Cryptosporangium aurantiacum: one gene and its partners. The protein of the gene in region 2 interacts with the protein of the main gene of each other region in a pairwise test. Links are inferred from orthologs where the notes say so. Each region holds a gene or a part of one and is shown on either strand. Other genes may lie near its edges.

Region 1 (3,081 bases), on a different replicon or contig from region 2:
ATCGCCGACGTCGTCGGCTACACCGGCGAGTTCACGCACGACACCTCGAAGCCCGACGGAACGCCCCGCAAGGTCCTCGACGTCTCCCGGATCAAGGCCCTGGGCTGGGAGCCCACTGTGGAGCTCTGTGACGGTATCCGCAGCGTCTACGAGTGGTTCCTCACCCACCAGACCACTTTCCGCCACTGATTCATATCGACGCCTGCAGGGCGCGCGCCGGTCGCTTCCGCGTCCGGCGCGCGGTTCGTCCACCGAGTCGTCCCGCTCGTTCGTGCGTGGCGCTCGCCCAGCCTCCGGTCGCTGGGGGTGTGCAGGGTTGCTGATTTCGGGTGGCGCGGCGGTGAACACTAAGCTCGCGGGCATGAGCACGTCTACGCGACCGGGCACGTTCGTGTGCTGCGGCGTCCGCATCGAAGCACTCACCCGCGAGCCCGCGGCGGCGCTGGTCGTCGACTCGCACTACGGGCAGGCGCGCCGCACCCACCTGTGCAACGCGTACACGCTCTCGCTCGCGGTGCGCGACCCGGAGTACCGCGCGCTGCTCAACGCCGCCGACGTCAACTTCGCCGACGGGCACTACGTGGCGATGGTCGGGCGGCGTCGTGGGTTTCCGGACATGGCCGCACGGGTCTACGGCCCCGACCTGATGGCCGACACCATCGACCAGGGGCGGGCCCGAGGGCTGAAGCACTACCTCTACGGGGCGTCGCCCTCGACGGTGACCGCGCTCGCCGAGAAGCTCGCCGAGCGGTTCCCCGGCGCGGAGTTCGTCGGCGTGGAGTCACCACCGTTCCGGCCGCTCTCCCCGGAGGAGGCGGACGACCTTGTCGCGCGGGTGGCCGAGGCCAAGCCGGACGTGTTCTGGGTGGGTCTCGGGACTCCGCGCCAGGACAAGTTCGTCGCCGACTACACGGCGCGGCTGAACTGCACGGTCGTCCCGGTCGGTGCGGCGTTCGACTTCCACGCCGGAAACAAGCCGTCGGCGCCGGAGTTCCTACAGCGCCACGGCATGGAGTGGGCATACCGCTTCGCCACGGAGCCCCGCCGTCTCTGGAAGCGCTACCTGGTCGGCAACCCGGTCTTCATCTACGGCGCCCTCACCGACCGCTTCCGGACGGCCCGGTCAGAACGGCGCTGACAGGCGAGCGCGAGGCCTTGAGTCACAGCCAGGACGCGACGGCCTCGCGCTCGACTGCCAGCGCCGCCCTGACCGGGCTCCAGGTCAGTACCAAAGCAAAGCGCCCGCCCCCATTGGGGGCGGGCGCTTCGTGTGTCAGTGGCGGCCGACGCTCGCGCCGGCACGGATCACTTGACGGAGACGGTGGCGCCAGCGGCCTCGAGCTGGGCCTTCGCCTTGTCCGCGGTCTCCTTGTTGGCCTTCTCCAGGACCGGCTTCGGCGCGCCGTCGACCAGGTCCTTGGCCTCCTTCAGGCCGAGGTTGGTGAGGGCACGCACCTCCTTGATGACCTGGATCTTCTTGTCGCCGGCGCCCTCGAGAATGACGTCGAACTCGTCCTTGTCCGGCTCGGCCTCGGCGGCAGCGCCGGGGCCGGCCGGGCCGGCAACGGCGACGGCGGCCGGAGCGGCAGCCTTGACGTCGAAGGTGTCCTCGAAGAGCTTCACGAACTCGGAGAGCTCGATCAGCGTCATCTCCTTGAACGCGTCGAGCAGCTCGTCGGTGCTGAGCTTCGCCATGTCAGGCGTTTCCTTTCATCGGGGTGCCAGGGGGTCACCCCAGCGCGTATGTGAGTGCGGCGAGGCTGATCAGCCCCAACGCGGGGACGATCAGGCTTCGGCCGAAGCCTCGGCAGCGGGAGCGTCGGCGCCGCCCTCGGCAGCCTTCTTCTCCTGCAGGGCCTGGGCGAGCCGGGCCAACTGGGTCGGCAGCGCGTTGAACGTCGCGGCAGCCTGCGCCATCTTGGCCTGCATGGCACCCGCGAGCTTCGCGAGCAGAACCTCGCGCGACTCCAGGTCGGCCAGCTTGGTGATGTCCTCGGCGCTCAGCTTGCGACCGTCGAGCACGCCACCCTTGACCACCAGCAGCGGGTTGGCCTTGGCGAAGTCCCGCAGGCCCTTGGCGGCCTCGACCGGGTCACCCTTGACGAACGCGATCGCGGTCGGACCGGTCAGCAGCTCGTCGATGTCGGTGATACCGGCATCACGTGCGGCGATCTTCGCGAGCGTGTTCTTCGTGACCGCGTAGGTCGTCTCGCGACCGAGCGAACGACGCAGCGTGGTCATCTGCGCCATCGTCAGTCCGCGGTACTCGGTGAGCACCGCCGCCGCCGAGTCGCGGAAACCGCCGGTCAGCTCAGCCACCGCGGCCGCCTTGTCGGGGCGGGCCTGAGTGTCAGCCATGGGCCTCCTCTCTCGTAACTCGGGCTGGTCGTACCTGCCTGAAACGAGAGACGCCCCGGCGCAGGGCGCACGGGGCAGCACACAAGCCATTCGCGCAGAGATCTGCACGGGACCTACGGCGACCGTCCGGCCTGCGCGGGTCGCCCGCGCGAGGCGGGACCTTCGGCCGTACCGAGCGAACTCAGCACAGCGACCAGCGGTCTTCGGTGGATGTCATCGACCAGAATACGTGCGCCATCCGGTATCAGCAAAACGCGTTCCCCGCGTCACAGGGAACAGCGGACAAGAGGGGGCGTCGTCCGTGTTGCGCGCCGAGGAGCGCACTCGGCGACGCCCCCTCCGGCTCGGCCCACCCTTCGATCGCCAAGTTACCAGCCCACTCCGCGATGGCAGTGTGCGCGAGACGCAATGCCCCCATTCATCCCTCAGCCGGACGACGAACGAGGCGGCCCCCATCGGGAGCCGCCTCGTCGTGATGCGGGATGACCGAGCGTCAGGCAGACGTCGCAGCGTCCTCTTCGGTGAGGTTGCGCGACCGGTTCGGGTCGACCGGGATGCCCGGGCCCATGGTGGTCGTGAACGTCACCTTCTTGAGGTACTTGCCCTTCGCGGCGCTCGGCTTGGCGCGGTTGATCTCGTCGAGCGCGGCCGCGTAGTTCTCGACCAGCTTCGTGTCGTCGAAGCTCGCCTTGCCGATGACGAGGTGCAGGTTCGACTGCTTGT
Region 2 (4,261 bases):
AGCTCAGTGCGCACACTCCGAATCTCGGCGCCGAGCAGGGCCGACTCGGCCTGGTGGTCGCCCTGCTGCCACATGAGCGCCAAGGTACTGCACCGGCGCAGGCAGTTACCGGCGAAAGCATCGGAACATCACACACCGTAAGGAACGGCCCGGCCAGAGCGCCGCTCGCCCGACCGTCGACGGCACCGGTCACAGAGCGCGATCCCACCCCCGATACGACACCTCAGCCGTTCGTTGACATCGCCGTTCCACCGGACGGTGTAACCGTTCCTCGGCCGGTCAGGGCGGTTGTCCACACCTCGGCGTCGCTGGTCCCGAGCCGCGCGCGAGGCGGGTAGGGTGCTTGGTGCTCCCCGCCACTCCCGCCCCAGGAGGCGCTCTCCCGATGCCCGGCGCCGCCGATGGATTCGTCCACCTGCATGTGCACACTGAGTATTCGATGCTTGACGGAGCGGCGCGCCTGAAAGAGATGTTCGCCGAGGCCGAGCGGCTCGGGATGGGCGCGGTCGCGATGACCGACCACGGCAACACCTACGGTGCGTACGACTTCTTCACCAAGGCCACCGCGGCCGGCATCACACCGATCATCGGCACCGAGGCCTACATCGCGCCCGCGAGCCGGTACGACAAGAAGCGCATCCAGTGGGGCCGCCCCGACCAGAAGAGCGACGACGTCTCCGGCTCGGGCTCGTACACGCACATGACGATGTGGGCCCGCAACAACGACGGGCTGCACAACCTGCTCCAGCTCTCCTCGCGCGCCTACACCGAGGGCTACTTCGTCAAGTGGCCGCGGATGGACGCCGAGCTGCTCGCCGAGCACTCGAAGGGTTTGATGGCCACGACCGGGTGTCCCTCCGGTGAGGTGCAGACCCGGCTCCGGCTCGGCCACTACGACGAGGCGCGCGCGGCGGCAGGCAAGTACCAGGACATCTTCGGCAAGGAGCACTTCTACCTCGAGCTGATGGACCACGGCCTCCACATCGAGCGCCAGGTCCGCGACGGTCTGCTCCGGATCGGCAAAGAGCTCGGCATCCCGCCGGTCGTCACCAACGACTCGCACTACACGCACGAGTCCGAGGCCACCTCGCACGCCGCCCTGCTGTGTGTCCAGACCGGCTCGACGCTCGCCGCGCCGACCTTCCAGTTCGACGGCACCGGGTACTACCTGAAGTCGGCTGCGGAGATGTACGGCATCGACTCCTCCGACGCGTGGCAGGAGGGGTGCCGCAACACGCTGGCGATCGCCGAGAAGGTCGACACGGCCGGCATGTTCGTCAAGAAGAACCTGATGCCGAAGTTCCCGGTCCCGGAGGGCGAGACCGAGGAGAGCTGGTTCCGGCACGAGGTCTGGGAGGGGATGAAGCGCCGCTTCCCGAACGGTTACGACGAGCAGCACCGCAAGCAGGCCGAGTACGAGATCGGCGTCATCCTGCAGATGGGCTTCCCGTCGTACTTCCTGGTCACGGCCGACTTCATCAACTGGTCGAAGGCCAACGGCATCCGGGTCGGCCCCGGGCGTGGTTCGGCAGCCGGTTCGATGGTCGCGTTCGCGATGGGCATCACCGACCTCGACCCGCTGCCGCACGGCCTGATCTTCGAGCGGTTCCTCAACCCCGACCGCGTCTCGATGCCCGATATCGACATCGACTTCGACGAGCGTCGGCGCGGTGACGTCATCCGGTACGTCACCGAGAAGTGGGGCGCCGACAAGGTCGCCCAGATCGTCACGTACGGCACGATCAAGGCCAAGGCTGCGATCAAGGACTCGGCACGCGTCCTCGGCTACCCGTACGCGGTCGGCGACCGGATCACCAAGGCGATGCCGCCCGCGGTGATGGGGAAGGACATCCCGCTCTCGGGCATCTTCGACCCCAGCCACAAGCGGTACAACGAGGCCGGTGAGATCCGCGGACTCTACGAGAGCGACCCGGACGTCAAGAAGGTCATCGACACCGCCCGTGGCCTGGAAGGGCTGATCCGGCAGGCCGGTGTGCACGCCGCCGGCGTGATCATGTCGGCCGAGCCGCTGACCGATCACATCCCGGTCTGGATGCGGGCCTCCGACGGCGCGATCATCACGCAGTTCGACTACCCGACCTGCGAGACGCTCGGCCTGCTGAAGATGGACTTCCTGGGCCTGCGGAACCTCACGGTCCTGGACGACTGCCTCAAGGCGATCGTCGCCGACGGCGGCCCGGACATCGACCTACTCGATCTGCCGCTGGACGACCCGGCGACCTACGAGCTGCTCGCGCGCGGCGACACGCTCGGCGTCTTCCAGCTCGACGGCGGGCCGATGCGGTCGCTGCTGCGGCTGATGCGGCCGGACAACTTCGAAGACATCTCCGCGGTGCTCGCGCTGTACCGGCCGGGCCCGATGGGCGCGAACTCGCACATCAACTACGCGCTGCGCAAGACCGGCCAGCAGGAGAAGACCCCGATCCACCCGGAGCTGGCCGAGCCGCTCGCCGAGATCCTGGACACGACGCACGGCCTGATCGTGTACCAGGAGCAGGTCATGTCGATCGCGCAGAAGGTCGCCGGGTACACGCTCGGCAACGCCGACCTGCTCCGGCGCGCGATGGGCAAGAAGAAGAAGGAGATCCTCGACAAGGAGTTCAAGCCGTTCTCCGAGGGCATGAAGCAGAACGGCTACTCCGACGCGGCGATCAAGGCACTCTGGGACGTCCTGGTCCCGTTCTCCGACTACGCGTTCAACAAGGCTCACACCGCCGGGTACGGGCTGGTCTCGTACTGGACCGGGTACCTCAAGGCCAACTACCCCGCGGCGTACATGGCGGCACTGCTGACGTCGGTCCGCGACGACAAAGACAAGATGGCGGTCTATCTCAACGAGTGCCGCAAGATGGGCATCAAGGTCTTCCCGCCGGACGTCAACGAGTCCGACGCGAACTTCACCCCGCGTGGCACCGACATCCGCTTCGGCCTGGCCGGCGTCCGGAACGTGGGCGCGAACGCGGTCGACGCGATCATCGCGGCGCGCGGCGAGAAGGGCGCGTACAAGGACTTCTACGACTTCCTCAAGAAGACGCCGGCGATCGTCTGCAACAAGAAGGTCGTCGACGCGCTGATCAAGGCCGGTGCGTTCGACTCGCTGATGCACACCCGGAAGGGTCTGCTCGCGGTGCACGAGGCCGCGGTCGAGTCGTTCGCCGAGATCAAGAAGAGCGAGGCGGTCGGCCAGTTCGACCTGTTCGGGTCCGGGTTCGGGGGCGACAGCGGCGGCGAGGACCTCAGCGTGGCGTTCACGCCCCCAATCAGCACCGACGAGTGGCCCAAGAACGAAAAGCTGGCGACCGAGCGGGAGATGCTGGGTCTCTACGTGTCCGACCACCCGCTCTCCGGGGTCGAGCACCTGTTGGCGGCGAAGGTCGACTGCCCGATCTCCGCGCTGGTCGGCGACGACTACCCCGACGGCAGGCAGGTGGCGGTCGGCGGCCTGCTCTCCGGGCTGCAGAAGCGGGTGACCAAGCAGGGCAAGCTGTGGGCCAGCGCGCGCCTGGAGGACCTCGAAGGCGGTATCGAGGTCCGGTTCTTCCCGGCCACCTACGAACTCGTCGGCCAGCACCTGGTCGAGGACGCGATGGTGCTGGTGAAGGGGCGGCTCGACAAGCGGGAGGACCAGCCGCAGCTGCTCGCGCAGGACCTGGCGCTGCTCGACCTGGGCGAGGCCGACTCGGAGAAGCCGGTCGTCATCCTGCTCTCCGCGAACCGGGTCAACGACCAGCTGGTGGCCCAGCTGCGCGAGACGCTGTCGATCCACCCCGGGACGACCGAGGTGCACCTCAAACTGCAGCACAAGGCACGCGCCACTCGCTGGAAGCTCGGCGACAATGTCCGGGTCACCCCGACCCCGGCGCTGATGGCCGATCTGAAGCAACTACTCGGACCGGCGGCGATCGAGTGAATTCTTTTCGACCGACCCCTGCGGGCGGCGCTCAGCCTGCGGAAACAGGTGAGGTTGAAAAGAGTTCATCAGACGTGGCCAGGTGCCCCCGGTGCTCCGGGCCGGCGCTGCTCGCGGTCGATCTGTGCCCTGATGAGGCGAGCTCGGCGGGGAGGGCAGTGCTGTGCGCGGCGTGCGACCTCGACCATCCGACGGGTGGTCCGGTCGTGATGTGGTTCGCGGTGCACGGCCGCATCAACACCGCTGCCCAGGTCGAGGAGTTGGCCGCGCTGCTGCTGCCGTGGGTCGAGACGGTGGGGCCGCCGTCGGTCGACAGCGTGGCGCTGCAGG
Region 3 (3,105 bases), on a different replicon or contig from region 2:
CCAGCCGCCGAGGTCCTGGCCTCCGCCGCCCCGGCCGCCGCTGCCCCGGCCGACGCAACCTCAGCCGCGATCGGCTCGGGCGCACTCGAGGCTGGCCGGGCCGCCTCGGCCGCCGGCCTCACAGTCGCGGCCGCCCCTGTCCCGGCCGCCTCGGCCGCGGGCGGCACAGTCCCGGCCACCCCAGTCCCGGCCGCCTCGGCCGCGGGCGGCACAGTCCCGGCCACCCCAGTCCCGGCCACCCCAGTCCCGGCCACCCCAGTCCCGGCCACCCCAGTCCCGGCCACCCCAGTCCCGGCCACCCCAGTCCCGGCCACCTCGGCCGGCGTCGCGGCGGCCTCGATCGGTGCCATGGGGGCCACCGGCTCCGGCGCCGCCGTCGGGACCTCCACCTCGATCGGCGTCAGCGAAAGCGTCGTGGCCTCCCCGGACGGCTCTGCCGCGGGTAAGACCGCTGCGGTGGTCGGCGTCGGGGTTTGGTCCGCGACCGGGGCGTCCACCTGAGCAGTTGGCTTGCGCGCGCCGGACGCCCGACCACCAGTGCTTCGGGAGCGCACCGCAGGAGCCTTCCTCGCGGCCGACGTCCGAGGACGCGTCGACTTCTTCGGGACGGCCGCTGCGTCGCCCGGCTCGTCCGTTGACGACGGATTCTCGACCATCGGCGCTCCTCCCGCTGTGGCGCGTGCCGCACGCCGCAGCAGACGTTACCGAGTTCTCCTTCGACGCCCGGCGCCCGACCCGGCGTCACTCGTCGCACAGATGTACCAAGTTAGCCAACTTTGACCCTATTCGACCCACGATTTATCCGGACCTTAAGTCAAGATATGGTGGGCCAAAAACCCCGCCCTCTTTTCTGAGCAGGAAAGACACCGGTTACGGTCTGGGGTCATGACCCCTGCCGGCAACGAGACCCGCCGCGGCATCACCCGAATGCGCGGCTTCGGCACCACGATCTTCAGCGAGATGACCGCGCTGGCGACTCGCACCGGCGCGATCAACCTCGGGCAGGGCTTCCCGGACACCGACGGCCCCGGCCTGATGCTGCGGACCGCGGTGAACGCGATCCAGTCCGGGCAGAACCAGTACGCGCCCGGCCCCGGCACGCCCGACCTGCGCACTGCGATCGCGCGCCACCAGGGCGACTGGTACGGCCTCGACTTCGACCCGGACACCGAGATCCTGGTCACCGCCGGCGCCACCGAAGCGATCGCCGCGACGCTGCTCGGGCTGTGCGAACCCGGTGACGAGGTGCTCTGCGTCGAGCCGTACTACGACTCGTACGCGGCGGTGATCGCGCTGGCCGGTGCGGTGCGCCGTCCGGTGACGCTGCGACCTCCGGACTACCGCCTCGACACCGCCGCGCTCGCCGCGTCGATCACCCCGCGCACCCGCGTCATCCTGATCAACTCGCCGCACAACCCGACCGGCGCGGTCTTCGACCGGCACGAACTCGCCGAGGTCGCCCGGCTGTGCGTTCAGCACGACCTGATCGCGGTCACCGACGAGGTGTACGAGCACATCGTCTTCCACGGCGAGCACGTCCCGCTGGCGACGCTGCCGGGGATGCGCGACCGCACGGTCACGATCTCGTCGGCCGGCAAGACGTTCAGCGCCACCGGCTGGAAGGTCGGCTGGATCTGCGCCGCACCCGACCTGGTCGCCGCCGTCGCGCGGGTGAAACAGTTCCTCACGTTCACCAACGCGGCGCCGTTCCAGCCTGCCGTCGCCGCCGCGCTCGGACTGCCGCGCGACTACTTCACCTCGCTAGCCTCCGACCTGCGCGCCAAGCGTGACCTGCTCTGCCAGGGGCTGGTCGCGGCCGGTTTCGACGTCCACATCCCGGCCGGGACGTACTTCGTCACCGCGGACGCCGCCCCCCTCGGCGGCGAGGACGGCATCGCGTTCTGCCGCGCGCTGCCCGAGCGGGCGGGCGTGGTGGCGGTGCCGGTCGGCGTGTTCTACGACCAGGAGGCGCACGACGTCGTGCCGGGCGCGTCGCTGGTGCGGTTCGCGTTCTGCAAGCAGGACAACGTCCTGCAGGAGGCGGTGCGGCGGTTGGAGGGTCTGCGGGACGGCGGTCCGGTGGTCGAGCCCGCGCCGCGCCGCATTCCGGGCACCGTGGAGCAGCCGGGCGCCTGGGCGCGCTGAGTTATCCACAGCGGCCCGATGGCCGCTGGTGTCGGCGGACCGTGGTGGGCACGCTCGCGTTCATGCACTGCAATGGGGACGCCGGGCGAGCGCTGCGTCGGGCGCTGGCAGGGGTAGCGCTAGCGGTCGCCGTGGGGGCCGCGGTGCCGGCGGGAGCCGTGGCGGTTCCCACCGGGGTGCTCGGCGCCGGGCCAGCAGCGAAGCCGAGCGAACCAGCCGCCCTGGCGGCCGGGCCGGGCACCGTGGCGACCGGGCCAGGCACCGTGGCGGCCGGGCCGGGCACCGTGGCGACCGGGCCGGGTGCGGGGCCGCGCGTGCCGGGTGTGCCGGAGTCGGGGCGGGGTGGGTGGCGGTGGCCGCTGGAGGGTGCGCCTCGGGTTGTCCGGCGGTTCGACCTGCCCGCCGATCCGTACGGACCTGGCCATCGCGGCGTCGATCTGGCCGCAGCTCCGGGCGCGACGGTCCGCGCGGCGGGCGCCGGTGTGGTCCGGTTCGCGGGGCCGGTCGGTGGCCGCGGCGTCGTCAGCGTCACGCACTCCGACGGCGTCCGCACGACGTACGAGCCGGTGCGGGCAGTGGTACGGGCCGGCGATCGGGTGGTCGCCGGCACACCACTCGGGCGGCTGGAGGCCGGGCACCTCGGCTGCGCGCAGGCCGCATGCCTGCACTGGGGGCTGATCGTGGACGGCGTCTACCGCGATCCGCTGACGCTGCTCGGTCCGGGCGCGGTGCGGCTCTACCCGGTGACGACCTGATCGGTGCTCAGCGGCGCGTACCGAGCGCTGGTGCCGGTCGAGTACGCCCAGTACCGGTCGCCGTAGGACCAGTGCCACCATTCGGTGGGATAGTTGACCAAACCGGCCTCCCGCAGCGCGGTGACGAGCAGGCGCCGGTTCGCCGCGGCCGCTAGCGGGATGTCCGGCGCCGCCGTGTAGCAGCGGTTCGCGCTCGCGACCGGGC

What was found.
Region 1: the proteins of dnaE (region 2) and rplL interact in binary tests that used the Escherichia coli proteins (3 or more experiments, as listed by UniProt). The link is inferred for Cryptosporangium aurantiacum from one-to-one orthologs.
Region 3: the proteins of dnaE (region 2) and BUB75_RS01595 interact in binary tests that used the Escherichia coli proteins (3 or more experiments, as listed by UniProt). The link is inferred for Cryptosporangium aurantiacum from one-to-one orthologs.

Annotation. Positions count from the first base shown.
Region 1 is NZ_FRCS01000005.1:550,879-553,959, forward strand. What follows is about bases 1-2,934. They hold rplL (50S ribosomal protein L7/L12), read right to left. Parts: upstream 1,696-2,934; coding sequence 1,306-1,695; downstream 1-1,305. Other genes in these bases: BUB75_RS20205 (GDP-L-fucose synthase family protein), read left to right, coding at 1-189; BUB75_RS20210 (WecB/TagA/CpsF family glycosyltransferase), read left to right, coding at 362-1,138; rplJ (50S ribosomal protein L10), read right to left, coding at 1,786-2,358; rplA (50S ribosomal protein L1), read right to left, coding at 2,852-2,934. Also shown: more of rplA, read right to left, coding at 2,935-3,081. UniProt on the Escherichia coli protein: The binding site for several of the GTPase factors involved in protein synthesis (IF-2, EF-Tu, EF-G and RF3). Is thus essential for accurate translation.
Region 2 is NZ_FRCS01000010.1:207,947-212,207, reverse strand. Bases 18-4,131 are described here. They hold dnaE (DNA polymerase III subunit alpha), read left to right. Parts: upstream 18-385; coding sequence 386-3,931; downstream 3,932-4,131. Other genes in these bases: BUB75_RS29595 (DUF6300 family protein), read left to right, coding at 3,928-4,131; BUB75_RS48220 (serine/threonine-protein kinase), read right to left, coding at 18-74. Also shown: more of BUB75_RS48220, read right to left, coding at 1-17; more of BUB75_RS29595, read left to right, coding at 4,132-4,261. UniProt on the Escherichia coli protein: DNA polymerase III is a complex, multichain enzyme responsible for most of the replicative synthesis in bacteria. This DNA polymerase also exhibits 3' to 5' exonuclease activity. The alpha chain is the DNA polymerase catalytic subunit.
Region 3 is NZ_FRCS01000001.1:366,190-369,294, reverse strand. Bases 58-3,015 are described here. They hold BUB75_RS01595 (pyridoxal phosphate-dependent aminotransferase), read left to right. Parts: upstream 58-885; coding sequence 886-2,145; downstream 2,146-3,015. Other genes in these bases: BUB75_RS01585 (M15 family metallopeptidase), read right to left, coding at 2,882-3,015; BUB75_RS01590 (murein hydrolase activator EnvC family protein), read left to right, coding at 2,208-2,900; BUB75_RS46015 (hypothetical protein), read left to right, coding at 349-501. In the rest of the region: more of BUB75_RS01585, read right to left, coding at 3,016-3,105. UniProt on the Escherichia coli protein: Shows aminotransferase activity with methionine and histidine as substrates, and to a lesser extent also with phenylalanine.